3 regions of the Alteromonas sp. S015 genome follow, and region 2 is predicted to be linked to each of the others. Evidence: predicted binding sites of a transcription regulator. Region 2 holds the regulator's gene; each other region holds the start of a gene.
The links. Region 2 encodes LexA, which represses DNA repair genes until DNA is damaged. Its sites were predicted from a motif close to TACTGTATNNNNATACAGTA; they were not measured.
Positions count from the first base shown of each region.

Region 1: V7R42_RS08285 (YebG family protein) is a predicted target of LexA. The motif match lies at 7,147-7,166, and genes of this name have one in related genera.
Region 3: uvrD (DNA helicase II) is a predicted target of LexA. The motif match lies at 8,346-8,365, and genes of this name have one in related genera.

Region 1 is NZ_JAZETO010000003.1:415,415-425,582, forward strand. Features, by position in the region: gene V7R42_RS08260 (methyl-accepting chemotaxis protein) at 1-1,072, shown strand, start outside; gene V7R42_RS08265 (sensor histidine kinase) at 1,160-2,665, shown strand; gene V7R42_RS08270 (methyl-accepting chemotaxis protein) at 2,822-4,405, shown strand; gene V7R42_RS08275 (ABC transporter permease) at 4,508-5,809, opposite strand; gene V7R42_RS08280 (ABC transporter ATP-binding protein) at 5,809-6,591, opposite strand; gene V7R42_RS08285 (YebG family protein) at 6,814-7,101, opposite strand; gene V7R42_RS08290 (GAF domain-containing sensor histidine kinase) at 7,363-8,604, shown strand; gene rpsF (30S ribosomal protein S6) at 8,806-9,207, shown strand; gene rpsR (30S ribosomal protein S18) at 9,219-9,446, shown strand; gene rplI (50S ribosomal protein L9) at 9,473-9,925, shown strand.
Region 2 is NZ_JAZETO010000003.1:138,225-148,392, reverse strand. Features, by position in the region: gene V7R42_RS07085 (cytochrome c oxidase subunit 3) at 1-296, opposite strand, end outside; gene V7R42_RS07080 (cytochrome c oxidase assembly protein) at 320-907, opposite strand; gene ctaD (cytochrome c oxidase subunit I) at 1,055-2,698, opposite strand; gene coxB (cytochrome c oxidase subunit II) at 2,708-3,871, opposite strand; gene lexA (transcriptional repressor LexA) at 4,453-5,079, opposite strand; gene V7R42_RS07060 (hypothetical protein) at 5,320-5,733, shown strand; gene V7R42_RS07055 (sensor domain-containing diguanylate cyclase) at 5,715-7,997, opposite strand; gene plsB (glycerol-3-phosphate 1-O-acyltransferase PlsB) at 8,268-10,168, shown strand, end outside.
Region 3 is NZ_JAZETO010000007.1:151,328-161,495, reverse strand. Features, by position in the region: gene V7R42_RS14365 (MJ1255/VC2487 family glycosyltransferase) at 1-695, shown strand, start outside; gene lptM (LPS translocon maturation chaperone LptM) at 747-944, shown strand; gene lysA (diaminopimelate decarboxylase) at 944-2,194, shown strand; gene dapF (diaminopimelate epimerase) at 2,230-3,060, shown strand; gene V7R42_RS14345 (DUF484 family protein) at 3,057-3,752, shown strand; gene xerC (tyrosine recombinase XerC) at 3,758-4,678, shown strand; gene V7R42_RS14335 (HAD-IA family hydrolase) at 4,698-5,438, shown strand; gene V7R42_RS14330 (sensor domain-containing diguanylate cyclase) at 5,591-7,099, shown strand; gene cysE (serine O-acetyltransferase) at 7,168-7,974, opposite strand; gene uvrD (DNA helicase II) at 8,425-10,168, shown strand, end outside.

The sequences.
Region 1 (10,168 bases), 280 kb from region 2:
TCGCAGTAAATACGAAGAAAAAGAAGCGCAAGTACGTAAACTAGAAGCAAGAATGCAAGAAGCCTTAGACACAATTGACGTTTTAGAGGCAAAAAATAGTGAGCTTGCAAATGCCATTGAGGCTGCAAATGGCCAGTACACATCGTCGAACGATTCAGTTGTAATGAAGTGCATTGTTGACGGCATGCGTCAATTAGAAGGTATTCGTGAAACGGTGTTGACCACTTATCAGCGTATTGATGCTGAGAATCAGTCAGTGGCTAATATCCATGAGCTCTTTAGTGACTCTGCTACTACACTAAGCAAAATTGTTAACGACATGAGCGGACTAAACGTCCAAATGAGTAGCATGAGTGAGCGTATTTCTGGGCTATCAACAACAGCAGATAACATTAATAAATTTGTTACCACTATTACGAGTATTTCTGATCAAACTAACTTGCTAGCGTTAAACGCTGCTATCGAAGCAGCGCGAGCTGGCGATGCTGGCCGAGGTTTTAGCGTTGTTGCTGATGAAGTGCGTGCGTTGGCGACTGAAACCAATAAATCAGCCACAGAAGTATCAGAGCTGGTGAACGGTATAATTCAGTCTACTTCCAAAGCGGTTTCAGGTGTGAATGAGTTGCGGGGAAACAACGAACAGCTGGAAACTGGCATTAATCAGCTAAACGGTAGCTATGAAGCTATGGTGCAACATTGTGACAGTATGAAATCCACCATTAGTGAAGGTGCCATTGCTACGTTTATCCAAACGGTGAAGCTGGATCACGTGGTGTGGAAAGCCGAGGTTTATGCTGTTCTGTGCGGCTACAGCAACAAACCTGCGGCAGACTTTGGCGATCACAAAAACTGCCGTCTTGGGCAGTGGTATAGTGACAATGCTAATAAATCAATTGGCCAAACTACAGCATTTAGAGAGATTGAAGCGCCGCATGCAAAAGTACATAGTAGTGGAATAGCCGCCGTGCTAGCTAAACAGAATGGCAACAATGCTGAGGCAGATGCTAAGCTAATGGAAATGGAACAAGCCAGTGAGAGAGTACTAACACTACTTGATAGGCTAGTTAATTAGTGCCAGTAGTGCCTCACGGCTCTACCGACCCAATTGATAAGCATGGCGCCTGAATTTATAGTGGCGCTTTAAACCGGAGGGCTTTGAGTGAGTGACACATGGCATTCCACCGAGCAAGAGCGTATCCAAGCGCTGGAAGCCCGCGTTAATTCCTTAGAGCGACAGCTTAAACGTCAAAAAATAGCGCGCAAAAATGCAGAGTCCTTTCTTGAAACCTATTCTCAAGACGCCTACTTAGCGAATCAAGCGCTCAGAAAAGCATTAAGAGATTCCAAGCAGCGGGAAAGGGAGTTGTTATACCTCAACCGCGCCGCATCGCAGCTTTCCAGTAACCAGCCAGGCAAGAATTTTATTATTTCTGCGCTGGAATCGGCGGTCGAATTTAGCGGTGCCCTTTGTGGCAAAGCGTTTATTGTGCAAGGTGAAGAACTCACGGTGGGTGATGATAGCCAAGTGCTATCTCATGATAAAGGGTGGTATAGCTCTCCTGAGCTTGCCAAGCTTCTTAAAGACGAAACGCCTCTCGCGTTGCGTGAAAGCTATTCTCACTGGTGTGTTAATGCGGTGCAGCGACCAGACACAAAAGAAGAAGCACGCGTACTGCACTTTATGTGTGAAATGGCTGAGGGCGAATACGCGTGGCTTGTGTTGCTTACCCAAGATGATCACCTTGAAGAAGAAACGCTACACATTCTAGATACCAGCAAACATTATTTGAACATTACATTACGCTACCACAGTAAAAAAACTAAGCTTACAAGCCAGCAAATTGAGTTGAGTTCAGTTAAAAAGGATAGGGACTTCCTAGAGGAAAGGCTAGTTAGTGCAGATAAAATGGCGATGTTGGGACAGCTTGCTGCGGGTATAGCACACGAAATTAATAACCCTATCGGTTATGTTCGAAGCAATACCGTGGTTGCAAAAGAAATTTTTAACGACTATCAATATGCGTTAGCAGAAATAGGCACGCTCTGTCACGCGGCTGGTGGAGAGATAGGGGCTCAGTTCGAAGCACTGGAAAAACGCTTTTCATTACAAGAAAGTGCAGCCGAAATTTCAGAGATGTTCAATGAATCTCAGGAGGGCATTGAACGCATTATCGAAATTGTAAAAGCGTTGCGAAGTTTTTCGTATCCTAGCTCAGGAAAACATACACAAATTAGTGCCATTGACGCCATAAACACGGCGATTAAGCTAACGAATAACCTGCACAGGTACAAAAACAAAGTGAAGGTAGAAGTGCCTGATAAAGATGTTTATTTCCTTGGTAACGCGGGGCAAATTCAGCAGGTATTGGTGAACTTTGTGACTAATGCTATTTATGCAACCCCAGAGGGGAAGCCCATAACGCTTAAAGTGCAGCAAGATGATAAAAACGTCATGCTGATCGTTGAAGACGAGGGTATTGGTATGTCAAGGGAGACGCTGGGTAGAGTTTTCACTCCCTTTTTTACCACCAAACCTCCAGGAGAAGGAACAGGGCTAGGTATGTCAATTTCTTTGACCATTGTCGAAGAGCACAACGGAACTATCAATATCACTAGTAAAGAAGGGAAGGGAACACGCGTAGTCGTTATGTTACCCTTAGCCTAAAGTATAAATTGCTTTCCTAAATAGCTGATAGAATATAGAATTTCTCTAATTTTTTCTTCCTACTAGACAGAATGGTCTAATGTTCTAGTCTTAGGAAGTAAGCAACGTTTCCTGCAATTAGCGGATGATTGCTTGGCTATACGGAGAAAGCACAGAATGAGAAATAATCAGCCAGTTACCCAAAAAGAATATAAGTTTCCTGCACATCATCGACTGATTTCATCTACCGATAAACGGGGTGTTATCCAGCATTGTAATAGCGCATTTGTTGAGGCAAGTGGCTTTAGTCGCGAAGAACTCATTGGTAAAAATCATAATATCATCCGTCACCCAGACATGCCTGCGCCGGTATTCAAAGAAATGTGGCGCACTTTGGAATCTGGTCAAAGCTGGATTGGACTGGTTAAAAACAGAAGAAAGAATGGCGATCACTATTGGGTTTCGGCATTTGTGACCCCCGTTTACGAAGGTAAAACGATAGTAGGCTACGAATCTGTTCGAGTGCCAGCATTAAATGATGAAATAGCGCGTGCTTCAAGTGTTTATGCCAGAATGCAGGAAGGAAAATCTGCGGTTTCTTTAATGTCACGACTCGGCCAAAGTCTAATGCACATGATACCGGCGATTCTGACAAGTGCGCTTCTAATATTAGTACTTGCATTTACCCATGATTGGGCTGCGGCGGGCATCGCGCTGCTTGGCACCATCGTTTTGATGATTGCTCAAGAAGTCAAAACAAAGAAAGAGTGGGGCGCGCTGCTTTCGCTTAGCCCTGAAAGCTACGCGAACGAGACGGTGGCGCAAACTTACTTCCCTGATCCACCTCATATAAGCCAAGCTAAACTCGCGCTTGGCTGTGAACTTGCCAGAAATCGTACGGCGTTAACCCGAATAAAAGATGCATCAACCGGCCTTGACGCCATAGCCAACACAACGCATGAGCAAGCAGAGAGCACCAGTGCTGCGGTTGTCCAGCAAAATCAAGCTACTCAGCAAATAGCATCTGCGGTAACGCAAATGAGCCAAGCGATTCAGGAAGTCGCAGAACGGGTAGAAAGTAACGCAAAAAGTGCAAGGACTGCAGCATCTAATGTGGAAACGGGCAACCAGAAAGCAGAACAAGCCATGCAGGCGATCGTTGCGTTGCGTGAGGCGGTAGAATCAATTTCTACTACGGTGACAGAGTTGGCCCAGTCAACCAGCGATATTGGTGAGGCGGCCAATATCATTTCGACCATCGCTGAGCAAACTAACCTGTTAGCGCTAAATGCTGCGATTGAAGCAGCAAGGGCTGGCGAGCAAGGAAGAGGTTTTGCGGTTGTTGCCGATGAGGTACGTACTTTAGCATCAAAGACACGCGAATCTACAGACAAGATCCACAACATTATAAACGAATTGGCAGAGCGTTCCGACCGCGCTGTAAGGGTTTCGACGGAAGGGCTAGCATCAGCGGAGCACGGCAGCGCTATAGTTGAAGAAACCCGAGGTGCATTGTTTGAAATTAACAATGCCGTAAAAGGTATCGCTGATGCCACGGTAGAGATGTCTTCAGCGGTAGAAGAGCAAAGCACAGTGGCCGAGCATATCAACCAGCAATTAGTCGAGGTCGCTGACGGCGCGTCCGAAACGCAGCGTTCATCTGAAGCTTCGCTAGCAGCGAGTAACGATTTGCGTGCAACGGTTAATCGGGTTCACGAACTAATTCTACGTTTTAGCACGGATAAGCGAGTGGGAGAGTAACACTCTCCCCAATTCTCTCTAGCTCTCTTCATTTTAAGGCCTATTGCCTTGCAGATGTAGGGCTAAATAGAAGCCTATAAAACCCGACGTAGACATAGGTATTTATGAGTTCGCGTTTAGTCCTGCGTGAAGTCCTCGTTTGTAGGCTGCCACAGCGGGGAACAGTGAAACCAAATATGTGCACCCCAGTATCAGTAAAATGATAGTAACACTGCTTTGACCAAACAGTGGGCTGCTTAAAAACAACCCATAGGTACTGCTTAACCAAGGTTTTAGTGCGCTCATAAGCCCAGCTACTAAGCCTAAACTCAGTGCGGCACTCACAATCGTAAGCAGCATCGCTTCAATCTGTATGAGTAGTAGTAAGGTAAAGGGTCCTGCGCCTATAGTTCGTAAAACGGCGATTTCTTGATAACGCTCCCTCATCGTTGCCAGCAGCATAGTCGCAAGCCCAATTAGCGCGCAGATGACGATAAGACCGGAAAGACCAAGCAATAGCGATTCTACATTTCCCATAATTTGCCAAAGCTCTGCGAGTGCCATGCCCGGTAGAATAGCCATTAGCGGCTCTTTTTTACTTTGATTAATTTGATACTGCAGCTGCAATGCAGTTACCCGATGTTTAAGCCCCAGCATCACCACGGATACTGACTCAGGCGTAAACGCTTCGCTATTGTAAGCTGCATGTTCTTCGGTATGCTCGTCATGGTCATGCTCGTTCGCTTTGTCAGCAGATTTACGGCCTAACATTGAGGTGGGCGAATGCTTAGGCCCTGTGTGGGCCTCTTCAAGCCCCTGCAAGGTGACATACACAGCCTTATCCACCGGGGTGCCAGTTTTATCTAAAATTCCGGAAATTGTAAAAGGATGATCGTCATGGTTATTGAACGATACGCTACCCAAACCATGGGAAATAATAATCTTATCACCTACTTCATATCCCAATGATTCGGCTATATCAGCACCAACTACTGTAGATAGCGGTTGTGTAAATGTCGCTCCATCAGATAGCTGTAGTGACTGCATGTCACCGTATTTAAAGTGGTCGAAAAAGCTATTGGTAGTACCTACTACTCTAAAACCTCTGTGGGTATCACCCAAAGATAGCGGGATAAGCCACGAAACCTGCTTGTTTGATTGAAGCGCCGCAATACTTTTATATTCAATACCTTTGGTGGGAGTGCCTATATTAAACACTGACGACAGGAGTAAATTAAGCTGTCCACTTGGTGCGCCAACAATAAGGTCAACACCGGAAACGGTGCGCGTAAAACTGGTCTTAACTTGGCTGCGAATAATGTCCACGCATAAAAGTAAACTAATGCTGATGGTAATGCTTAACAGCGTGAGGATTGCCGTGGCTTTCCTGCGCTTTAAGCTTTCAATAGCAATGGTACTTAGCATTACGCACGCTCCTGTGCTTTTGGGACATTATCGCCTAGCGTTTTTATGTGGTTTGTACTTAGGCTTAATTCTTTGATGCTGCAGTGGCGGTCAAAATAACTCTCCATGGCTTTGTCGTGACTCACAAAAATCATGGTGCTTTCGCCTGCAACGTCTTTTAGCAGCGACATAAAACTATCTCTGGCATCGGTATCTAGGGCGGAGGTAGGTTCATCCACAATCAATAATTGAGGGTCGTTAATTAGTGCTCTGGCAATGGCAACGCGCTGCTGCTGACCAATACTTAATGCGTCAGCTTTCGCATGAAGCACGTGAGAAGGCAGCTGTAGCTTGTCCAGTAAATCACGGAGCTTTGCGTCTGCTGCTGTCTTGCCAACGTTTGTATTCGCAAAATACACCGCCGCATTAATGTTCTGTGCCACTGAAAGGTAGGGAATAAGATTAAACTGTTGAAAAACAACGCCGATATTGCGTGCTCTAAACTTGTCTCGCTGTCGGTTCGATAATGCGGAGAAAGGCTGCGCTAATAAGGCGATGTCGCCCTGAGTTGGCGTTAACGTTCCGCACAGCAAATTGAGTAATGTGCTCTTTCCGCTACCTGAAGGTCCTGAAAGAAAAACGTGTTCACCTTGCGAGACTTGCCACGCTTTTATATCGATAACGGGCGGGCTTTCTTTAGTGTACGAAAACTGTAAATTACTTACTTCAATTGCTGGGTTGCACTCTTCTATCAATGCCTTACGCTGGGAATGAGTGCTATTGTTTTTATTGATGGTATTCACGCTAAGCCCGACCTGTATTTACGTCTTATGTTCACATTAGCAAAAGCAGCACATCTGTTCACCCAGTTAAAAACCAGAGAAAACACAATGCCGCATTGAGGTAATGTTATCAAATAACATTATTGCGTATAGCTATGTTATCAGATCTCATCAGCCTAAAGCGGCAATTGCTCTTATTAATTGCTCATCATAACGACGCAAAGGAGAAGCGCGCCTACATTATCAGCCGTTGGCCTGTAGCTTTACTACTTCTGCGCTTTCATCTTCTAATACGCTTTCTGCTGTAGCGCCTTTAAAGATTTTGCCAATTTTTTCTTTGTTTTTCGCCAGCATAATTGTGAGTTCTTCCACCACGCTATCGTCTAGCTTTATGCCTTTCGCGTGAATATAGTCAGCAAGGTTATCTGCTGCATCAAGCATCTTATCGTACTGATCCGCTTCTTTTTTGTCGGTAGTTACCAATTTTTCTACCCCTTTGTGCGTAACAACATACTGTGTGGTAATGGCCATGGTAGGTCCCCTGTTTATTAAAGACACAAAAACTGTACAGTAAAATACTGTATAAATAAACAGTTAAAAGGCAATATTCTTGTTATTATTGATAACACTGCTGCGATTTATACTTTAGTATGGGTTGGTAGCTTACTGTGCACTTGAATTCAAATTCAATGGAAGCTGTAAATTAGTTATTCATTTCAGCGTCCCACATACCTGGAACCGAAGAAAAGTAGCGTTCATATTCACGCTCTCGAAAAAAGGAAATCTAAAGTTATGGTAGTGAGTGAAGCTGTTCAACAAGATATTCAAGCTATAGACGCAATCGAAGCCGTTCCTCATATAATGCAAATTTTGGCCAGTAGCTTAGATTTGCGTTTCATCTGTGTTGCTAGAGTCACCGAAGAAGCATGGACAATGTGTGCAGTATTAGATAATGCAGAATTTGGTCTAACGCCTGGCGATCATTTGGAAATTGAAACCACTTTTTGTAGAACCGTAAGAGCAAGCAAAAAACAGATAGTCATTAATCACGCATCTGCTGATAGTGAATATTGTGATAATCCGATTCCTATTATGTATGGCTTTGAGAGTTATTTTTCTTACCCTATTTATGATGCAAACAGTGAGTTTTTTGGAACGCTTTGCGGTCTAGACCCAGAACCTAGGGAGTTACGTAGCGAGCTTGTTCACGGGCAAATTAGCGCATTTGCTAAGCTTATATCTAGTCAAATCTTATTAAAAGACCAAATGGAGCGTTCACAGGCTCAGCTAACCGATGCAAGAAATATTGCCCGTCTTCAAGAGCAGTATATCGCTATTTTAGGGCACGATATTCGAACTCCATTATCTTCCATTCAAATTGGTATCAACTTTCTTGACGAAATAATAAAAGACAGTGAAATAGTGAGTACCGTTCAAGTACCCGTATTTAAAGCTGTATCGAGAATGAAAAATAGTGTGCAGAGGATGACGCGTTTAATTGAAGATGCTATGGACTTTACTCATAGCCGAATTGGTGAAGGTTTACCTGTGAAAATGGCAGAGGCTACTAGTTTAGCGCAACAGTTGAATTATACGGCTGAAGAATTAGCTACTGCTTACTCTAAATGCACAATCAGAACGCATATCGATATCACCGAGCAATTGGTCTGTGACGAAAAACGGGTGTGTCAGCTTCTATCTAATTTACTGAAAAACGCACTGGTTCACGGCGACCAAGCGTACCCGATATATGTGAAAGTAATTACCAACCGAAACGATTTCATTCTAAGTGTGCGAAATAGCGGTACGCCGATATCTGACGAGTCTAAGGCGCGCCTTTTTCAGCCTTTCTGGCGTGAACAAAGCGGTGTAAAAAACGATGGGTTAGGCTTGGGGTTATTTATCGCATCAGAAATTGCAAAGGCACACCAAGGTTCCCTGAGCGTATCTTCTGATTTTAACGGCACAGAATTCACCCTCTGCTTTCCTTTGACTCGCGTTTCATCCATTCCGTATGAAAGCGCTTCGCGATAGCCGCGAAACGCTTTTAATACAAAGCTCTTTTAATACGAGTTCTTTCAATAAAGATAAGCGCAAAATACTTGCCAAAGTTGATTAATGCTTGTGCGATGATATTTGTGTGCGTATAATGCGCGCCCTTACAGCCATCCCAATTCGTTCCTTGTCTCCATACAGTCGGCTGTACTGTCGAGGCTACAACCGTAAGGAGCTATAATGCGTCATTACGAAATCGTATTTATGGTTCACCCTGATCAGAGTGAACAAGTACCTGGTATGATCGAGCGTTATACCACAATCCTAAAGCAAGACGGTGGTCAGATTCATCGTTTAGAAGATTGGGGCCGTCGTCAACTGGCTTACCCAATTGAAAAGCTGCACAAAGCCCACTACGTACTAATCAATGCTGAAGCGTCTGCAGAAGCTGTTGATGAATTGGAAAATGCTTTCCGTTTCAACGACGTGATCCTACGTAACATGGTTATGCGCACTAAGACTGCTGTGACTGAGCCTTCTCCAATGATGAAAGAAGAGCCTCGTCGTGAGCGTCGTGACGATTCTGCTCCTCGCCAAGATCGCGCGGAAAAGAAAACTGAAACCACTGAAGACAACGCTTAAGGAGATCACCCATGGCTCGTTTTTTCAGACGTCGTAAGTTCTGCCGTTTCACTGCAGAAGGTGTGACTGAGATTGATTACAAAGATATCGCTACTCTTAAGAACTACATCACTGAGAGCGGTAAAATTGTCCCTAGCCGTATTACTGGTACAAGCGCAAAATATCAGCGTCAGCTGTCTTCTGCGATCAAGCGCGCACGTTTCCTTGCGTTGCTTCCGTACACTGATTCACACAAGTAATTTGGCGAATATAAGGGTTAGCTAAGATGAATATCATCCTACTAGATAAAATCGCCAACCTTGGCGGCCTGGGCGACCAAGTGACTGTTAAGTCTGGTTACGCTCGTAACTTCCTTTTCCCACAGGGTAAAGCGGTTCCTGCAACTAAAGACAACGTTGAAAAGTTCGAAGCACGTCGTGCTGAACTTGAAGCGAAAATTGCTGAGCAACTAGCTGCTGCTAACGCACGCGCTGAAAAAGTTGCTGAGCTTGCTGAGGTTACAATCGCAGCGCCTGCTGGCGACGAAGGTAAACTATTTGGTTCTGTTGGTACTCGTGACATCGCTGATGCAATCACTGCAGCTGGCGTTGAAGTACAAAAAGCAGAAGTTAAATTACCTACTGGTACTCTTCGTGAGACTGGTGAGTATGACATCGACTTACAACTTCACTCTGACGTTATCACTTCAATCAAAGTGATCATCATTGCTGAAGCGTAATCGCTGACGTATTTGAAAAAAGCCGCTCCTAGAGCGGCTTTTTTTTGCTCTAAATTTATGTCCGATATTTAAGGTCAATACCAGTCCGCATAGATAATTGCCCACTCAGAAGGCGCTGGCAAGTTTCCTAGCAAAGCGTGGGAATGCAGGAATGGCCGTTCCTTTTCAAATTCCCAGAATGAAGCTTGCCAGACCTTCCCGTAGGGCGAGTTTAAAATGTCTCTACCTTCACTCCACGTCGCG
Region 2 (10,168 bases):
AAGATAAACCAGCTCATACCTTGGCGATATGAACGTCCCAGCTGATCGCTATAAAGCCCGGCCATAGACTCATCTATCTGGTTTTTAAACCAGCCTACAAGCATCACCAGCAACACCGCTATACCTGCTAAAAGGATATGACCTCCGTAGCCGGATTCACCTTTGGTTGCTTGCACTACAAAATTGCCTGCACCAACGGCGATAAGAAAAAGTGCTACAGCCCCAACAATAGGCCATGGACTTTGTGCGGGTACATAATATTTTTGGTATTCGTGATTCTGTACTTCGGGTTGCATTTTCTTCTCCTTACCCCTTCGGCCTATTCGCCAGCTGATGGTGTTGAGGCCATAAAGGGATTCGGTGTTGTCGTTAGGTCACTAGCTCGCGCTGTGACGTCATAGAGTGTGTACTGCAAGGTAAAAAACGTAATTTCTTCAGGTAGCTGAGGGTCGACGTAAAACTGCATGGGCATGTAGGCTTCACTACCGGCATCCAATGGCTGCTGATTAAAGCAAAAGCATTCAGTCTTGTTCAGGTAGAGTGCTGCCGTTCCGGGAGATACAGAGGGAATGGCCTGTGCGACGATATTGCTTGATGCAGGGTTTCGCACATAAAAAGAGACCGTATTGAGTTCGCCTGGGTGTACTTTCACGCGCTTCGTTTCAGCCCGAAACTCCCAGGGCATACCGGTATTTGTGCGAGTAATAAACTCAACCGTCACTTCGCGCGACTCATCAATCTCAACGGATTGGTAAACCGCTGCCGTGCCTTCGGTTTTTCCGTTAATCCCTGTAACGTCGCAAAATACGTCGTACAAGGGAACAAGGGCAAAGCCGAAGCCAAACATGCCAATGACAATAGCAACAAGTTTAATAACCATCTTGTTGTTTGCGCTTTGCTGTGACATCACGTGACCTCCGGGTAAATCCAAAGATGAAGGTTGGTAAACACTTGTTTAGCCGCTTATATCCCTCACCACCTGCAACGTGTGAATGTCATTCCCACCGGTTTCTGCCGATTGACAGGACTGATCTATCCACAACTCCACTTACCGTTATTTAACGACAGGTGGCGTTTCAAACGTGTGATAAGGGGCGGGTGATGGAATTTCCCATTCCAATCCTTCTGCGCCATCCCAAACTTGTGCTGATACCGGCTCACCTTGCTTTTTGCACGCTTTAATAAGCAAGGCAAGAAAGATGAGCTGAGATAAACCGAATGCAAACCCACCTAGGCTTATCCACTTATTGAAATCAGCGAACTGCAACGCGTAGTCAGGAATACGGCGCGGCATACCAGCCAAACCAACAAAGTGCATGGGGAAAAACAAAACATTAACCGACACTAAGGAGCACCAGAAATGCCATTTCGCTAGGGTTGTGTCGTACATTTTTCCTGTCCATTTAGGCAGCCAGTAATACACGGCCGCCATAATAGAAAAGACTGCGCCTGTTACCAGAACATAGTGGAAATGCGCTACAACGAAATACGTATCGTGATATTGGAAGTCTACAGGGGTGATCGCCAACATTAGCCCCGACAACCCACCAATAGTGAACAGTACAATGAAGGCAATAGCGAACATCATTGGCATTTCAAAGCTTAGTGAACCGCGCCACATGGTCGCTACCCAGTTAAACACTTTTACCCCAGTCGGCACCGAGATAAGCATGGTGGCAAACATGAAAAACATTTCCATGTACACCGGCATGCCCGTAGTGAACATGTGGTGAGCCCACACGACAAAAGAGAGCAGCGCAATCGACGCCGTAGCGTAAACCATAGACGCGTAACCAAAAAGTTGTTTTCTAGAAAAGGTAGGTACAATTTGCGAGATAATGCCAAAAGCGGGCAAGATCATAATGTATACTTCAGGGTGACCGAAGAACCAGAAAATATGCTGGAACATAACAGGATCGCCGCCACCAGCAGCATCAAAAAAGCTTGTACCAAAGAACTTGTCGGTTAACACCATGGTGACCGCACCCGCGAGCACCGGCATAACAGCAATAAGTAAAAATGCTGTGATAAGCCACGTCCAAACAAACAGTGGCATTTTCATCCAGGTCATGCCTGGCGCACGCATGTTAAAGATGGTCACAATTACGTTGATTGCCCCCATGATGGATGAAATACCCATTATGTGAACGGAGAATACGAATAATGCAGTCGAATCGCCGCTATAGGTTGTTGAAAGTGGCGCGTAGAAAGTCCAACCGAAAGCTGGGCCGCCACCTTCCATAAAGAGCGAGCTAAGCAGAATCAAAAAAGCGCCGGGTAAAATCCAGAAGCTCCAGTTGTTCATGCGCGGCAACGCCATGTCGGGCGCGCCAATCATCATTGGAATTAGCCAGTTCGCAAGCCCAGTAAAGGCGGGCATTACTGCGCCAAATACCATGATAAGCCCGTGTACTGTGGTCATTTGGTTAAAGAAGTTTGGATCTACTATCTGTAAGCCAGGTTGGAATAGTTCCGCCCGGATCACCATGGCCATTGCACCGCCAACCAAAAACATTATGAAAGCAAACCACAGATACAGTGTGCCTATGTCTTTATGGTTAGTGGTAAACAACCAGCGCGTTATGCCTTTAGGAATATGGTCGTGGTGTTCATGATCATCATGCACGTGACCGCCATGTACTTGAGCACGGTGAGGCGCAGAGGTATCTGTCGATATAACTTCAGTTGCTTTGCTCATTGTCTGCTCCTAATTTCCGTTTGCCACTGCGTTGACATCTTTCGCTTGAACCATATCGCCAGTGTTGTTGCCCCAGGCGTTGCGCTCGTAAGTGACAACCGCAGCAATTTCTTTAAGACTAAGCATTTTGCTAAACGCCTGCATTGCCGTACCCGCCTTACCGTGAAGTACAATATCAATGTGGCCTTGCTGGTCTTCCAATGCCATTTTGCTACCTTTTAGGGCTGGGAATACGCCAGGTAGACCTTCGCCATTAGGCATATGGCACGCTGCACACGTTGTGTTGTAAACACGCTCGCCAACTTTCATGAGTTCATCCATAGACATATTCATAGAAAGCAGACGCTGCTCTTCTTCTTTTGCTTTACGAACAATTTCTTCTTGTTCGCCCATCCACTTGTCAAACTCAGCGGGCTCTTTGGCAATCACCACAACTGGCATATAGCCATGGTCTTTGCCACAAAGCTCTGCGCACTGCCCGCGATAAATACCAGGTTCATTCACCTTGGCCCAAGACTCGTTAATAAAACCGGGGTTCGCATCTTTTTTCACGGCAAAGTCAGGAACCCACCAAGAGTGGATAACGTCGTCAGAGGTAATAAGAAAACGTACTTTTTTACCTGTAGGAATGACTAATGGGCGGTCAACTTCCAGTAAGTAGTTGTCTGTTTTTTGGAATTTGTTCTCAATTTGCTCGCGTTGAGTGGCGAGCAAAGAATAAAACTCTACGTCGCTATCCATATACTTATAGTGCCATTTCCACTGAGAGCCCGTGACTAACACAGTCATGTCAGGCTCAGACGTATCTTCCATCGCGATAAGGGTGTTCGCTGCTGGCACAGCCATAAAGATAAGGATAAGAAAAGGAATAACGGTCCAAGCAATTTCTACTTTCACGTTCTCGTGAAAATTGGCTGGCTTCGCGCCGCGAGACTTTCTGTGCAAATACATTGAGGCGAACATAACCCCAAATACTACAACGGCGATGCCAACGCATATAAAGAACATCAGCATATGAAGATCGTAAACCTGCCCACTGATGTCAGTAGCACCGCGTCTTAAGTTAAGTGAAGAAGCTTCTTCACTGGCTTCTTGCGCGAAAAGCAAAGGAGAAATTAGCAAAAATGGTATACTCAAACACCATTTTGCGAAGACGGTCGTTAATTGTTTCACTCAGCACCTCCGTAATGGCTAGGCCAAAACGCTGATAAGTTTGCGCGATGTCCTACCAAATGGTTTGCGAACGATTGACCCACCACTTCAACTTGTAAAACAAATTTAGGGTCATTGTTATTATTTTGTTAATCTTTGTATAAGAATTGCGCAATAATGCCGTGCCGTCTAGTCTTTTCTGTTAAAAATTTAACGAAGCGTTCAATTTTTAATCATTTCATATGGCAGCCATACGTTACGTTTTGAATAGATGTGGAGTGAGACACATGTTGGGAATGGGTAAAATCAAACGCACATTTTGAACAACACGCTAGGAATTACGCGCACTCATTTGAATGTAAAATCAACGACTAACACGCTAGCAATAATTATTTTCAAACAAACCTTAAAATAATAAATGCGTATACAGTCGTTCATTCACAGCCAGAATAACCTTGATATGTCACGTAGTGTTTATTCTGTGTTTCAAGGTTAGAAAACTCAATAAGCGACCCTAACTTAATAAAACCGACAGAAATATAGGAACAAAAGGCATAAAAAAAGCGGCTAGTGTGCCGCTTTTCGTTGAAGTAGCTAAAACCTTACATCCAGTCTGCGTTTCTTATAACACCGACTGCTATACCTTCAATAGCAAAAGGCTCGTTGGCAAGGTCAACCCTTATAGGTGCAAATTCTTCGTTTTCGGCATGAAGTAATACTTCGCGACCGCGTTTCTCTAAACGCTTTACCGTAACGTCTTCGTCCACGCGCGCCACAACGACTTGGCCATTGTGCACATCTGTGGTCCGATGCACAGCAAGAAGATCACCATCTAAAATACCAATATCTTTCATACTCATGCCGTTAACACGCAGCAAGAAGTCAGCTTGAGGTTGGAACAGAGCAGGGTCAACCTTATAGTGCGACTCTACGTGCTCCTGTGCCAAAATTGGCTCACCCGCTGCTACACGTCCAATTAACGGCAGACCTTCTTCTTCTGGAATGTCGTTATCAAGGGGGATATTCAGTTTAATACCCCGTGAGGTACCCGGCAAAATTTCAATTACGCCTTTACGCGCCAATGCTTTCAAATGTTCTTCTGCAGCATTGGCAGAGCGAAAACCAAGCTGACGCGCAATTTCTGCGCGAGTAGGCGGCATTCCCGTTTCTTGCATGGTTGTTTTGATAAGTTCTAAAACTTCAGTTTGTCGAGCTGTGAGTGGGCGCATAAAAGACCTGTCTGTTCATACAGTTCCTGTAAGTATATACACCTAAAAACAAATAACAAGTAGTAAACCTTGAGAGAGAAGCGTTGGGTGGTTTTGACACGCTTTATTTTTGATTAGGAATGTAGCAAATTCGTAACACCATTATCACGAAACCGACATGCACAACGCTTAGCGTAATTTTGGGCTGATGTTAATTACCCTACAGGTAAACCTTAATTCATTAATTACAATGCAAAATTTATGATATTAACTAAAAAAATATTCCCAATATTTGTCGGCGCTCTATTGTTACCAGCGTGTGATGACGACTCGGTAGAAGTGGTCGAGGTAGAGAAGCAGGTGGTTGTCGAAAACACAGTAACCGTAGTTGAAACAGTTGAAGTGCCTGTAATTGTTCAGGTACCCGCAGGACAGGCCGCGAATTTACAGATAGGCGCGCGCCCCTCTTTTCTCGCAGAAGACATAGATGATGGAGAGCTGAAAAGTGCACTACAACAATGTAGTGAAGGCCCTTTTTATAGAACAGATTTTTCAATTGGGCACCGTGGTGCGTCGCTACAGTTCCCAGAGCACACAAAAGAAGCATATGAATCAGCGGCAAAACTTGGTGCTGGGATAGCAACCTTAAGCGCTCGTCACTCTAGAATAACTTGATTTCGACCATTCTTTTTCGCCGTATATAGCAGTTTATCGGCCTTGGAAAGCAATCCACTAAAGTCAACGTTCAAACTGTCCTCAGCAAAGACTGCTCCGATGCTTATCGTTACGGATATCGTGTCTGTTTTGTATTTTACTTCTGTTTTTTCAACAGCCTCTCGAAGTTTGTTAAAGCGTCTTTCTTCGTCTTTTTTGTTGTCGGAAATTGCCACTATCGCAAACTCTTCGCCCCCAAGACGAGAAACAATATCTGGCTCCACATAATATTCTTCTATGAGGTGGGCTACTGAAATTAATGCTTGGTCTCCTGCATCATGTCCATAAGTGTCATTAACTTCCTTAAAGTGGTCTATATCGATTACTGCTACGCTTACTCTATTACTTTGTGTAGAAAGCTGATGACATTTATCAACAAATGCTCGCCGATTAAACAGCCCCGTCAGCGAATCAGTCATGGCCAGCTTTCGCAACTTCTCTTCAGCTATTGCGCGTGCATCCTCTAGTTCTACTGCATAGAAAAGCCCCGCTAGTGCATCTAATAGAGGCTGTAAAAACTTTGCATCCTCAATGGTGTAGGGCTCAAATTTATTGGCTAAACCAATCATGCCCACCACTCTATCTTTGACCTTAATCGGCAGCCCTAAAAATCGACTAATGCGAGGATGGCCTTTCGGCACTCCTTTTGAGTTTGGATGACTCCCTGAAGTATTACTTATCGTAACTTCACCGGTTAAAATTGTGGTACCGAAAAGGTTATCAAAGCTATCGAAATACAAGTTTCGCTTTTTGTACTCGTTATATTGCGTGAAGCTGCTGGTGTCCCACACTATTTCCGAAATCGCGTGAATAAACAGCCTCGATGCATTACCTTCAGCTTTCATTTGCCCTACAAACGCAAACTGACTATCTGAAATATCAATAAGCTCGGACAATACGGTTTGGCAGGCCATGGTTAGATCATTATTTTGGAGGTAGGAAGCGCGGGTTTTGTTAATAAACTGTAGAAGCTGGGTTTTCTTTCTCTCATGAAGTTCGCTTTCCATTCTTTGCGTAATGTCGCGATGAATGCCGGCAAGTCGAATAGCCTTACCCATACTGTCAGATTCGACGGTTTTTCCATAACTTTCAACCCACACCCATGAGCCGTTAGTATGTTTCATGCGAAAAGTCGTATTAAAAACTTTGCTCTTACCAGTAATGTGCTCATTTAATTGCTTTTCTACTTTTACATAGTCCGCAGGGTGAATTAACTGTCTGAAAAAGCGAGAGCTGGTGTCATAGTACTCATATTCAAGACCGACGATGTCACACCAACGTTTATTGACTTGGTTTACATCAGCGGCCAAGTTCCAATCCCACGTACCCAATTCAGAGGCCTCCAATAAGAGCCGCATGCGCTGGTTTGTTTTATTAAGTTTGTCCTCCACATATTTCTGGTCGCTAGTGTCAAATAAAAACGCTTGAACCGAGTAGAGCATACCGTCTTCTCGGAAACTGGCAGTAGAGATCATACTTACCCAAATGGTCCGCGTGGGCGTTGCTATTTGAAGCCTACAGGTATGGGTTTCTACGCCTTCCATGTGCGCCTGCATGGCAAATGTAAAATCGCTCTCAGCGTCTTCTGTTAATACGTCGCTAAATTCTACAGTGCCGCTAAGTAAATCATGCGCTGCTATACCCAGAACACGCTCGCTGTTTTTAGAGATATGAACCAATTTTAGCGACGTTGTATTTCGCCATGTCGCCAGCACAATAGGAGATTTTTCAATTAAGCCATGCTCACGCTTTAGTACTTCATGCTCCTTTGAGAGAGAAATGTGTTGGCTGACAAGCGCGCCAATTCTATTCAGGACTTCTAGAAATTGTTCATCGATTTCTCGGGGGACAGTATCGATTAAACATACAGCACCGATAACCTGACCATTAATTTCAATTGGTGTTCCTGCATAAAAGCAGATGTGTGGTTCACCTGTCACCAGTGGATTATTTAGAAATCTGGCGTCTTCACGGGCATTGTTAATGACGAATTGTTTACGCTCTTGCACAACATGACCACAGAACCCATGCTCTCTGCTTACTTTATTAAGTGATGTTCCAAATCGCGCTTTAAATACTTCATCAAATTCCCCCACAATGCCAATTAGGGCAATAGGCATTTTGTATGCGCCTGCTAACAAGACCATAAGGTCGTTGAGATCTAATGGTACCTCATTGTTGAGTATAAACTCGTCAATTATCTTTAGGCGATTTTTATCATCCACTGCTACTTGCCCACAACTGTTAACTTTTATAAAAGTAGTAACTGACTTCGCTTATCGCAATATGAATAATGCTAATGTCGCATTACCAATCGTTTAGACAAGCTCTCGTCTAACCAACACTAACCTGAAGAAGAGACACTGATATTCTTGAACTTCCAGCTCAGCATGGAGTCAGTACAGCATGAAAAGCGACGATATTGGCTTGTCGCGAGATTGTGATGCGATTGTGTTACACTTCCCCCGTTTTTTATTCATAGGATTACATAATTCATGTCGTGGATGCGAAAAGCCCTTCTGTCGGTATTTCATTATCCTGTTAAGTTACTGGTCAAAGCACACAGTATTCCAGTTAACGTTGAAACCGAATTAGGGATAGATAAAAACAAACCTATTGTTTATTTACTTCCCGCAAACTCTGTGACAGATCAGCTTGCATTGAGAATGTCGACTGAGGCACTAGGTTTACCAAGTCCAACAGATACGCTCACACTGGCAGGGCGAGAATACTCTTCGACGCTGTTTTTACGTAAAACCCAGCCTCTTTTTCGCTCATCAGCCAAAGATACGGGAATTGAAGAGGTCTTCACTGACCTTTTTCACTTGCATAGAGATCATGAAAACCTCGATCTACAGGTGGTTCCGGTTTACGTGACGTGGGGCCGAGCTCCAGGGCGTGGTAACCCAGGGTTAAGCGATTTAATTGCTGATAAAGCCGCTCCAAGTTGGCTGCGTAAACTTTTTATCGTGCTTTTTTTAGGGCGTGATAACTTTATCAATTATTCTAAAGCGGTATCAGCACGCGCGATGTCAAATCAGCATGGTAGCGATCAAAGCATTGCGCATAAGCTTGTACGAGTAGCAAGTACTCACTTTCAGCGTAAGCGTCAGAGTATGACGGGCCCAACATTGCTAGAGCGTCAAGAACTTAATAATAGCGTTCTGGGCTCAGATGCAGTGCGTCGAGCCATAGCTGAAGAGTCGAGGAGCAAAAAAGTTTCTCATGAAAAAGCAAAGGAAACGGCGCAGAGTTATATCACAGAAATCGCTGCAGATTATCGTGAGGGTCTTATCCGCTTTGGCGACAGACTGCTGACGCGTATTTGGAACAAAATCTATAACGGCATTAGTGTAGGCCACGCCGACCGCATACGCGAGCTGGCTGCCAATGGTCATGAAATCATTTATGTACCGTGCCATCGCAGTCACATGGACTACTTGTTATTGACCTACGTGATTTATCACGAAGGTATGGTGACGCCGCATATTGCAGCGGGTATCAATCTTAACTTTTGGCCTGTAGGCAAAGTATTCCGCCGTGGAGGTGCGTTCTTCCTGCGCCGAAGTTTTGCGGGTAATAAGCTATACACCGCTGTTTTCAGGGAATACTTGGAACTGCTGTTTAACAAGGGTTATTCGGTAAAATACTACCCTGAAGGTGGCCGTAGCCGTACTGGCCGTTTAATACCGCCTAAAACCGGTATGTTGGCTATGACTATTCAGGCTATGCTTAAAGGCGTTAATCGCCCCGTTAGCATTGTGCCTGTTTACATCGGCTATGAGAACGTAATGGAAGTGAAGAGCTATTTGAACGAACTCAAGGGCTCTAAGAAGAAAAAAGAATCTAACCTCCAAGTGTTTTCAGCTATTCGCAAACTCAAGAATTATGGTCACGGTTACGTAAACTTTGGAGAACCCATTGCACTTAATCAATTCCTTGAAAGTCACGTGCCAAATTGGCGAGATTGTCGCGACGCCGAGCCAGAGAAAAAACCCGCTTGGTTAACGCCTGCCGTTAATGAATTGGCTAACAATGTTATGACGCGTATTAACCGTGCGGCAGCGCTTAACGGTATGGCTTTGGCCTCGTTGTGCCTATTGTCGTCTAAAAGACAGACCATGAGCGAAACCGAACTTAATCAAGCCATGGGCGATTTCATGGAGTTATTTAAGGCGGTGCCATTTAGTGATGATGCCACCATTCCAGACGTGTCGGCAGAAGACTTGCTACGCGATACACTGAAACTCGGTCGCTTTGAGGTAAAAGAGGATGATTATGGCCGCTTGATCAGTCCTCAGCCTAAATCAGCGGTTTACCTGACCTATTATCGCAACAACATTTTGCACTTGTTTGCCATTCCTGGTCTTATCATGGCCTCTATTTTCGCTAAAAA
Region 3 (10,168 bases), on a different contig from region 2:
CATTTAATTACGACGTACCTAAAAGTGGCAACACTATTTTCGACTCTCTATTAATGAAAGTGTTCGCGCCAACAGATCTTCAATTAGGCGTACATTGGTATCACTTCAATCAACCAATTATTCCGCCTTTCGTTTCGGAAAAGCCAATTATGGCTTCGGCTAACGGCCACGTTTTGGTTTACTTGCCATTTGAAGATGTAGAAGATATCCAACAAATGCTCGAACCATTGAGCGATCAGGTTTTCGAATGTTTTCACCCGAACATTGATGAAGTAAAAGAGATAGGGCATATCCATTGGCACCCAACCTCAAAGAAACATTTCCAAAAAGCTCTCCAACATGCCAGCGGTGTGATAGCAAATGGCGGATTTGAGCTATCGAGTGAAGCGCTTCAATTAGGCAAGAAGCTACTAATAAAACCTTTACACGGCCAATTTGAGCAATTATCGAATGTACTCACCTTGAATAAACTCGATTTGTGCCACACTTTATTTCAGCTTGATACCGACATTGTCGAAGAATGGCTGGAAGCTCCAGATAACGAAGCCGTCACCTTTCCAGACAACGCCAACATTCTTATCGATTGGCTTAAAAACAAAGACTTTTCTGATACGCAAAGCTTGCGCGATGCACTTTGGAAAAACGTTCGATACGGCAATAAAACACAAGAACGATTATTGGCTCTTGCAATTTAACACCGCAATGCGATGATAGCGGCATTTGTCGTATTCTTTGCGGGATTTTTCGTGCTTAAAAAGTCAGTTGTTTTCTTGCTAACACTTACAGCATTATGTGGCTGTGGTTACAAAGGGGCGCTCTACATTCCTGAAGCGCCTGCACAAAACACGTCTGCTGAACCAGCATCTTCTGAAAATTCGGAAGCAGACGCTGATTCTGACATCAATAAAACTTTACCCGTAACTACTTCTGGAGAGCTGAACTAGTGGATTATTTCGCCTACAGCCAAGGTCAGTTGCATGCTGAACAAGTGGCTGTTTCTGATATTGCAGCCCAGTGTGGAACGCCAGTTTACATTTATTCACGCGCTACATTAGAGCGTCACTGGCACGCGTTTAATGATGCTATTGGTGAGCATCCTCATCTTGTTTGTTACGCGGTAAAAGCGAATTCAAACATTGGCGTATTAAGCGTTCTCGCTAAATTAGGGTCAGGCTTTGACATTGTTTCAGCAGGAGAACTAGCGCGCGTAATAGAAGCCGGTGGCGATGCAAGCAAAGTTGTGTTTTCAGGTGTAGGTAAAAAGCACGACGAAATCCGTTTCGCTCTAGAGCAAGGCATTATGTGCTTTAACGTAGAGTCAGAGCCAGAACTTCAGCGTATTAATCAGGTGGCGGGCGAAATGGGTGTTAAAGCCCCTATTTCTTTGCGCATAAACCCGGATGTGGATGCCAAAACTCACCCCTATATTTCCACAGGCTTGAAGGCGAATAAATTCGGTATTGCTCGTGAGCGAGCGCTCGCCACTTATGAACTAGCCGCTTCGTTACCTTGGTTAAATGTGGTTGGCATGGACTGCCATATCGGCTCACAGCTTACTGAAATTGGCCCGTTTGTAGATGCACTAGAGCGTCTACTTCTGCTTATTGATGAACTAGCTGAACGCAATATTATCATCGAACATTTAGATGTAGGCGGTGGTCTTGGCGTAACCTACAACGATGAACAGCCACCTCACCCCAAAGCTTATGCTCAAGCCATGGCTGAAAAAATGGAAGGCCGTGGGAACTTGAAGCTTATTCTTGAGCCAGGTCGCGCCATTGCAGCAAATGCCGGTATCTTGGTTACCGAAGTTGAATTTATTAAAGAGGGTGAAGAAAAAAGCTTCGCCATCGTCGACGCAGCAATGAACGATTTGTTGCGTCCTGCGCTTTACTCTGCATGGCAAAAAATCATTCCAGTGAAGGAAGAAGCCACGGTAGCACCACGTATTTACGATGTGGTAGGCCCGGTGTGTGAAACCGGTGACTTTATAGGAAAAGACCGTAAACTAGCCATTGAACCCGCCGACCTACTTGCAGTCCGTAGCGCCGGTGCCTATGGTTTTGTTATGGCGTCAAACTACAACAGCCGCTGTCGTCCAGCCGAGATTATGGTAGACGGTGACAAAGCAATTGTTGTTCGCGAACGAGAAAAACAAAAAGATCTCTGGCAAGGTGAGTATAAACTTCCGTAAACTAGAGACAAACTAACAAGACAGATACGCGTTAAATGCAGGTTCAATTTTCTAAAATGCACGGTTTGGGTAACGACTTCATGGTTATTGATAACGTTACTCAAAACGTCTTTTTCTCTAAAGAAAAAATTCAGCAACTGGCTAACCGAAACTTCGGCATTGGCTTCGACCAGCTGTTGATGGTGGAACCGCCTTACGATCCCGAGCAAGATTTTCACTACCGTATATTCAACGCCGATGGTTCTGAAGTGGAACAGTGTGGCAATGGCGCGCGTTGCTTTGCACGTTTTGTGAAGCAAAAAGGCCTTATTAATCGCAACAAAATTGTTGTAAGCACTAAAGCAGGAAAGATGGTGCTTTATCTTGAAAAAGATGGTCAGGTTACTGTAAACATGGGAAAGCCGGAATTTGAGCCTGCAAATATTCCCCTTAAAGCCAATAAGCAAGAAAATACCTATCTATTGCGCGTAGGCGATAGCACCTTGTTTATTGGCTCAGCATCTATGGGGAATCCCCACTGTGTTATGGAAGTCGACGACGTTGATACGGCTAATGTGGCCGAAATTGGTCCGCTTGTAGAAAAGCACGAACGCTTTCCTGAAGGCGTAAACGTAGGCTTTATGCAAATTATCAATGAGTCACACATTAAACTTCGTGTATTTGAGCGTGGTTCAGGTGAAACTTTGGCGTGTGGTAGCGGTGCTTGTGCAGCAGTTGCAATTGGCCAAATTCAGGGTAAATTAGGAAAAGACGTGCGGGTAGACTTACCTGGAGGCACTTTACGTATACGCTGGCCTGGACCAGATAACGTGTTAAAAATGACAGGGCCTGCTGAACACGTGTATGACGGACATATAAATTTATGAGCGAATTATCAGGGCAGTCTAACGCTACGCAATTGATCAAGCCATTTAACGACACCACGGAATTGTCGAGTGCTGATGTGCGTGCGTTCTTGTTACAAAACCCTGAGTTCTTTACTGAGCACGCCGACCTTCTTGAAAAAATTACACTCCCCCACGAACACAAAGGCAGTGTATCACTTGTTGAAATTCAGAGTGATCAGCTTAGAAAGAAGGTTCGCCAGCTGAATTTCAAACTCAATCAACTCGTTACTATTGCTAAGCAGAATGAGAAGATTTATCGCGTTTACACCGATCTAAATGTACAGCTTCTGCGCTGTGAAAGTGTTGCCGAAGTTCAGTTCACTTTGGAAGATGTACTTCAAGAGCGTTTACAGCTGTCTTCGGCGGTTATTAAAAGCTTTAAAGGCCCACATGCAATTCCAGAACTACAGCAACGCTTGTTTACGGAAAAGCGTTTTAAAAACACTAACTTTTTCTTTGGCCGTTTATCTCAGCACGAACGTCAGCTCCTTTTCGGGGAAAGCCCTGCCGAGTCTGTAGCGCTAATGCTGCTTGGCGACAACCGTGGACTTGGTATTTTAGGTATTAGCAGCAGCGACGCTAGCCACTTCACGCCAGATATGGATACTCTCTTGCTTCAGCAGCTACAGCAAGTACTGAATATCATCTTACCTGAAATGATGGGATATTAGTTGTAGTGTCTACGGACGCCTTGATAAGCGAACCCTGCCAGCAATGGCTAGACAAGTTTCTGCTTCACCTTCAAGTGGAGCGTGGGCTATCTCTTCATACCATCAAAAACTACCAGCGCCAGCTTACAGAAGTTGCAAAGTTACTTGGCCTTTATGAATGGTCAGGTCTTACGCCTAGCGATATAAAGCGGGTCATGGGCGATGCCAAAATATCGGGACACAGTCCACGCAGTATTGCATTGAGACTGTCTGCACTAAGAACTTTCTGCCAATACCTGATTGACCACCAGCAGCTGTTCAGTAACCCCGTTGAAGGTATTCAAGCCCCAAAACAAGGTAAGCCTTTGCCAAAACAGTTGAGCGTGGACGAAATGCAGCAGCTGCTCAACGCATCACCTCAAAGCAGTGACGATGATGAAGGCATGCAGCTGCGTGATATCGCCATGTTTGAGCTGATGTATGGTTGTGGCCTTCGTTTAAGCGAACTGACTGGACTTAACTTGGCTGACTGTTTAAAAGACGGCACAGTAAAAGTCATAGGTAAAGGAAGTAAACAGCGAATACTGCCGTTAGGTAGGCATGCGCAAAAAGCTCTCAATGCGTGGTTAAAAGTACGTCCAGCCTATGCATCACCCTATGAAAGCGCCGTATTTGTAAGCAAACGTAGAACACGAATTTCCAACAGACAGGTTGCAAACCGCCTCGACAGGATGGCAAAAGAGCAGGCGCTGTCACAAAAAGTAAGCCCTCACAAACTGCGCCATTCCTTTGCTACGCACGTATTAGAATCCAGCGGCGACTTGCGTGCGGTTCAAGAATTATTAGGTCATGCTAACTTGTCAACGACACAAGTTTATACGCACCTAGATTTTCAGCATCTCGCCAAAGTTTATGATGCTGCGCACCCTCGCGCGCACAAAAAATAACGATAAAAAAGGTTTCACCATGCAGTTCTTCAGGCCTATGAAAAGAGTCGAGGCTATGACCTTCGACCTTGATGACACCCTTTACAATAATGAACCTATTATTCGACGCGCAGAGCAAGCCCTTCAAACGCATATTGCTGAACACCATCCCCAGGCGGCTAAGCTAACCTCACTAGATTGGCTACAACTTAAACGTGCGGCAATCGCCAAAGACGCTCGGTTGGCTTCTGATATGGGCCAACTTCGTCGCGTAGTGCTTACCGCGGCCCTATCTGGTACACCTGCAAATCAAGTATCAATAGTCCCCTCTGAAGACACTGCATTACGTGCTGCTGTAGACGGTTGCTTTAATTGTTTCTATAACGCTCGAAGCGATTTTGCCTTAGCAAGGAATGTTCACCACACCCTCGATAAACTAAGCCAACATTTACCGCTCGTTGGTATTACAAACGGCAATGTAAACGCGCAAAAAGTGGGGTTAGACCGCTACTTCATGACTATTTTGCACGCCAGTGTGGAACGCCCCATGAAGCCTGCCGTCAACATGTTCAATGAGGCCGTATCGCTTTTGAAGGTGGAACCTGCGCACATTCTGCATGTTGGTGATAACATCATCAAAGATGTATTAGGTGCAGTCAACGCGGGCTATCAATCGGCGTGGTTTGCATGTAACCGCCCAATGGAATTGGCTCTGGAACCCGTATCGGTACTGCCCCATGTGCAACTTAATATGTTGGAAGAGCTCACCCATTTTGTATAAGGTCCTCAGCCTTTTCTGATGATATAAATGACGCTTGTGGCTATCTAGGCAAGGTAGATTGTTAAGGCCTATAGGGCACAGCCGTAAGGTATATGGATTTCAGTGCTCACTCGTTATACACTAAAAACTGATGTCGTAGTCTTTGTGTCCTTATGGAAAAACCAACTGCCTCAAAGTCAAGGTCGCAACAGGCGTCCACGGTAGATAAGTCAATCTCAAACGCGAACGAACGTGCCGAGATTAGTCGCTCATTTTTGCCATTTCAACCACTATCGGGACTACAATGTGATGTCTTTATCATCCTTTCGTGGCTTGCAGTGTGGCAAATTGGACGCATTGTGGAATATACCGAACACGCCAGTGTTTGGTTTCCGGCTTCTGGCTACACGTTGGCGTGCTGCTTGGTACTTGGCTGGCGTGCAGTATTTCCCATAATTGTCGCCGCTGTATTGATTACAGTATGGAATGGCCACCATTACTCTTTACCGCTCACTATTAGTGAACTCATTTGGGGTGGGCTATTATTTAGTATTGCTCATCTGCTGCCATACTACGCAGGGGCAAGCGCACTAGGCCATCTCTTAAGAAAGCCCGACGTTACTACGCCTCAATTTATTGTGTCGTTCTTGATCATAGGCTGCCTCACATCACTAGTCGCAACGCAGCTCGTGATTGGTTCTCTTGTTTTAACCAATCAAATGCCTGCGGCGGATATAAAACAGGCTATGCTACCGTTTTGGATAGGAGATATGGCGGGAGTCGTGGTACTTGCCCCCCTTTTTGCGGGCTTTTTAGTGAAGGTCTGTGCCACTTCTAAAATAAATCTTCTGGCGTTTTCTAACTACTCTACATCCAATTTACGTGGCTACTTTAAAAAGGTGACGATTAATTTAGCTCTTATTGTTTTCGTTATGATGCTGGCAAAACTTACCCAGTCTCGTGATAGCGCATTTGCCATCTTCTTTCTTGCTATTACCCATATGTGGATAGCGTGCACTGAAAGTACGAAACGCAATGTTATTAGCCTTGCTATAAGTAGCGTATGCATTGTGTTGCTGGTGCATCTTTTTGCATTAATGGAGTACGCTAAAGTGTATCAGTTTGCACTTAACGTCATCGCTGCCAATGCTTTATTTGGCATAGCCATTCCTCAGCTACAAGCAGACAACGCATTGTTAAAAGACCGCGTTTTTATAGATACCCTTACCCGAGCCTATACACGAGAATATCTCGCTCAGCGCAGCGCCCTAGAGATGGCACAAAGTCGTGAATCTGGCAGCACCCTTTATTTCGTTATCTTCGATTTAGACAAATTCAAACGTATAAACGATGAGTTAGGGCATGTTGACGGTGACAACGCTTTGCGGCAATTAAGCCAAGTTACTAAGGGTGTTTTGCGTAAAGCCGATGTTTTTGCCCGTTTCGGTGGCGATGAGTTTGTACTGCTTTTACCCAATATCAGCGAGCACAACGTGCTGCATCTAGTGGAAAAGGTGCGTGAAGGTATAAACGCGGTCACCATCTCTGGAGTGTCTTTATCATCTAGCTTTGGTGTAACCCTCATGCAGGATAGCGATACACTTGAGACGCTTATCCAACGCGCCGACCGCGCGCTCTACGCGTCTAAACAGAAAGGCGGTAACACAATAACCCTTAAATAATGGGGTCAGAGTACATTTAACCGATATTGCTACAAAGCTTGAAGCAGAAATGTACTCTGACCCCAATTTTACATGTGGGAGTTATCTTCTAGTACGTTTTGGCGCATCGATTCACATGGGCTTTGGCAAACCGGTCTCCCAACGACCTTAGCTGGCACACCCACTACAGTAACGTGAGCCGGTACGCTATTGAGGACAACGCTACCTGCACCTACTTTTGAGCCTTCGCCTATCTCAATATTTCCAAGGATCTTGGCGCCAGCACCAATTAACACGCCTTGGCGAATTTTAGGGTGACGGTCGCCCGACTCATTACCGGTCCCCCCTAACGTAACACTCTGTAAAATAGACACGTTGTCTTCAACCACTGCGGTTTCACCCACCACAATGCCGGTTGCGTGGTCAAACATTACGCCTTTGCCTATGCGCGCGGCTGGATGAATATCTACACCAAAACTTGCCGAGTTACGACTTTGTAAGAATAAAGCAAGCTGATGACGACCATGAACCCAAAGATAATGTGCCATTCTGTGCACTTGTACAGCATGAAAGCCTTTAAAGTGTAGCAAAGAAGTAAGGTAATCATTGACAGCCGCATCCCGCGCTTTTATCGCTAGGATATCTGCGATAGCCGCTTCACTAATACCTGGCTCAAGTAAGTAAGCTTCATCAAACACTTCGCGTATAGCGAGCGCAGGCATAACGTCATCTGCCATTTTATTTGACAGAATAAAACTTAACGAGGATTCAAAGTTGTGGTGTGCAAGAACACTGGCATGAACATAGCTGGACAATAAAGGCTCGTTTTCAGCAACAACTTGCGCTTCTTGTTTTAGCGTCGACCAAAAATCGATGGGCGTAGAAAGTGCGGTCATGAGCATGTCCTGTAATATAAAAATGCTGTGTACTGTTAGAAAATTGAGTAAGCGGACCAACCCGTTACTGGCAAGCACTGCAATGCTAACCAAAAAATCCGGTAGAAAGTGTACCTGAGTTTGACGTGACGCAATACAGATGTGATACCGACCAAGCGAATAATTCGATCAATTTATCGAATTAATTCGTTATAGCTAATAACCGTATTTTACATGCGTATAACACTGAATCTTCCTTCTGTCGCCATAAGTGCTTTCGCCGCTACTACTAGACCGAAGAAAACACGCGTTTATTTCAGCAAGAAATACTTACCGCCCCAATCTAAGCGCAGGTTAAAAAGTACGGGGTTTTGCATGCAACGGGAAAACAGGACTGTATAAATTAACAGTCGGGTGGCATAATAACGCGCTGCTGAATGTATAACACTATCAACTAACAGGTACCACACTATGGATGTATCTCGACTGCTAGACGAGCTAAACGACAAACAGCGTGAAGCAGTAGCAGCCCCACTGTCTAACGCCCTTGTATTGGCTGGCGCGGGCAGTGGTAAAACCCGAGTATTGGTACATCGCATCGCGTGGTTGATGGAAGTCGAAAACATCGCCCCTTTTTCCATTTTGGCTGTGACCTTTACCAATAAAGCGGCCAAAGAGATGCGTGGCCGTATAGAGTCATTGATGGGACGCAGCCTTCACAACATGTGGATTGGTACTTTCCACGGGCTTGCACACCGTCTGTTACGCGCCCATCACGCAGAAGCCAATTTGCCTGAGAATTTCCAGATAATTGATTCGGACGACCAGTATCGACTCATTCGCCGCATTCTCAAAGCCATGAACTTGGATGAAAAGCATTGGGCGCCGCGTCAAATACAGTGGTATATAAACGGTAATAAAGACGAAGGCTTGCGCCCTCAGCATATTGAAACCCATGGCGATCATATCCAAAAAACCATGCGCGAGGTCTATGCTGCTTATCAAGACGCTTGCGACCGCTCAGGCTTGGTGGACTTTGCTGAGTTGTTGCTACGCGCCCATGAATTATGGGCTAAAAATCCAGAAGTATTAGCACATTATCAACGTCGTTTCCGTGCAGTGTTGGTAGACGAATTCCAAGATACCAACAATATCCAGTATGCATGGCTTCGTATGCTATGCAGTGGCGGCGGTAACAACATTATGATCGTTGGTGATGACGACCAGTCTATTTACGGTTGGCGTGGCGCGAACGTAGATAATATTCAGCACTTCCTGAAAGACTTCAACGAGCCTACTACTATTCGTCTTGAACAAAATTACCGCTCTACGGGAAACATTCTCAAAGCGGCAAACACGGTTATCGACAACAATACGGGCCGTTTAGGGAAAGAGCTTTGGACGGACGATGCGCAAGGTGAGCTTATTTCTGTTTATGCGGGTTTTAACGAACTTGATGAAGCGCGCTTTATCGTGTCGAAAATCAAAGACTGGCTTAATCAAGGCAACGCCCTTAGCGATACCGCAATTCTTTATAGAAACAACGCCCAGTCACGAGTACTGGAAGAAGCGTTATTACACGAAGGGTTAGCCTATCGCATATACGGTGGTCTACGATTCTTTGAACGCCAAGAAATTAAAGATGCTCTTGGATATATGCGCATGGTAAGCCATCCGCATGATGACGCTGCTTTTGAGCGCGTGGTAAACACCCCAAGTCGTGGCATTGGCGAAAAAACCCTTTCGCAAGTGCGCGATACCGCGCGAATGCACAACTGTTCAATGTGGCAGGCGTGCCAGTTGCTAATTAACGAGGGAGGCTTTAAGGGCCGAGCGTTAAACGCCATGCAAAGCTTTGTGTTGCTCATTACAGAGCTGGAGCAAGCCACACTTGATGAGCCCCTTGACCAACAAGCCGACAAAGCTATTCGTCAGTCTGGCCTATACGCGATGTACCAAGCAGAGCGTGGAGAAAAAGCGCAAGCGCGACTAGAGAACTTAGAAGAACTGGTGACCGCGTGTAAAACCTTTATCGTACCTGAAGAAGCTGAAGAGATGTCACCTTTAGCAGCCTTCCTAGCCCATGCATCATTAGAAGCGGGGGAGACTCAGGCAGATAAAGACCAGGACGCAGTGCAGATGATGACCATTCACACCGCTAAAGGCCTCGAGTTTCCATTGGTCTTTTTAGCTGGCGTGGAAGAAGGTATGTTCC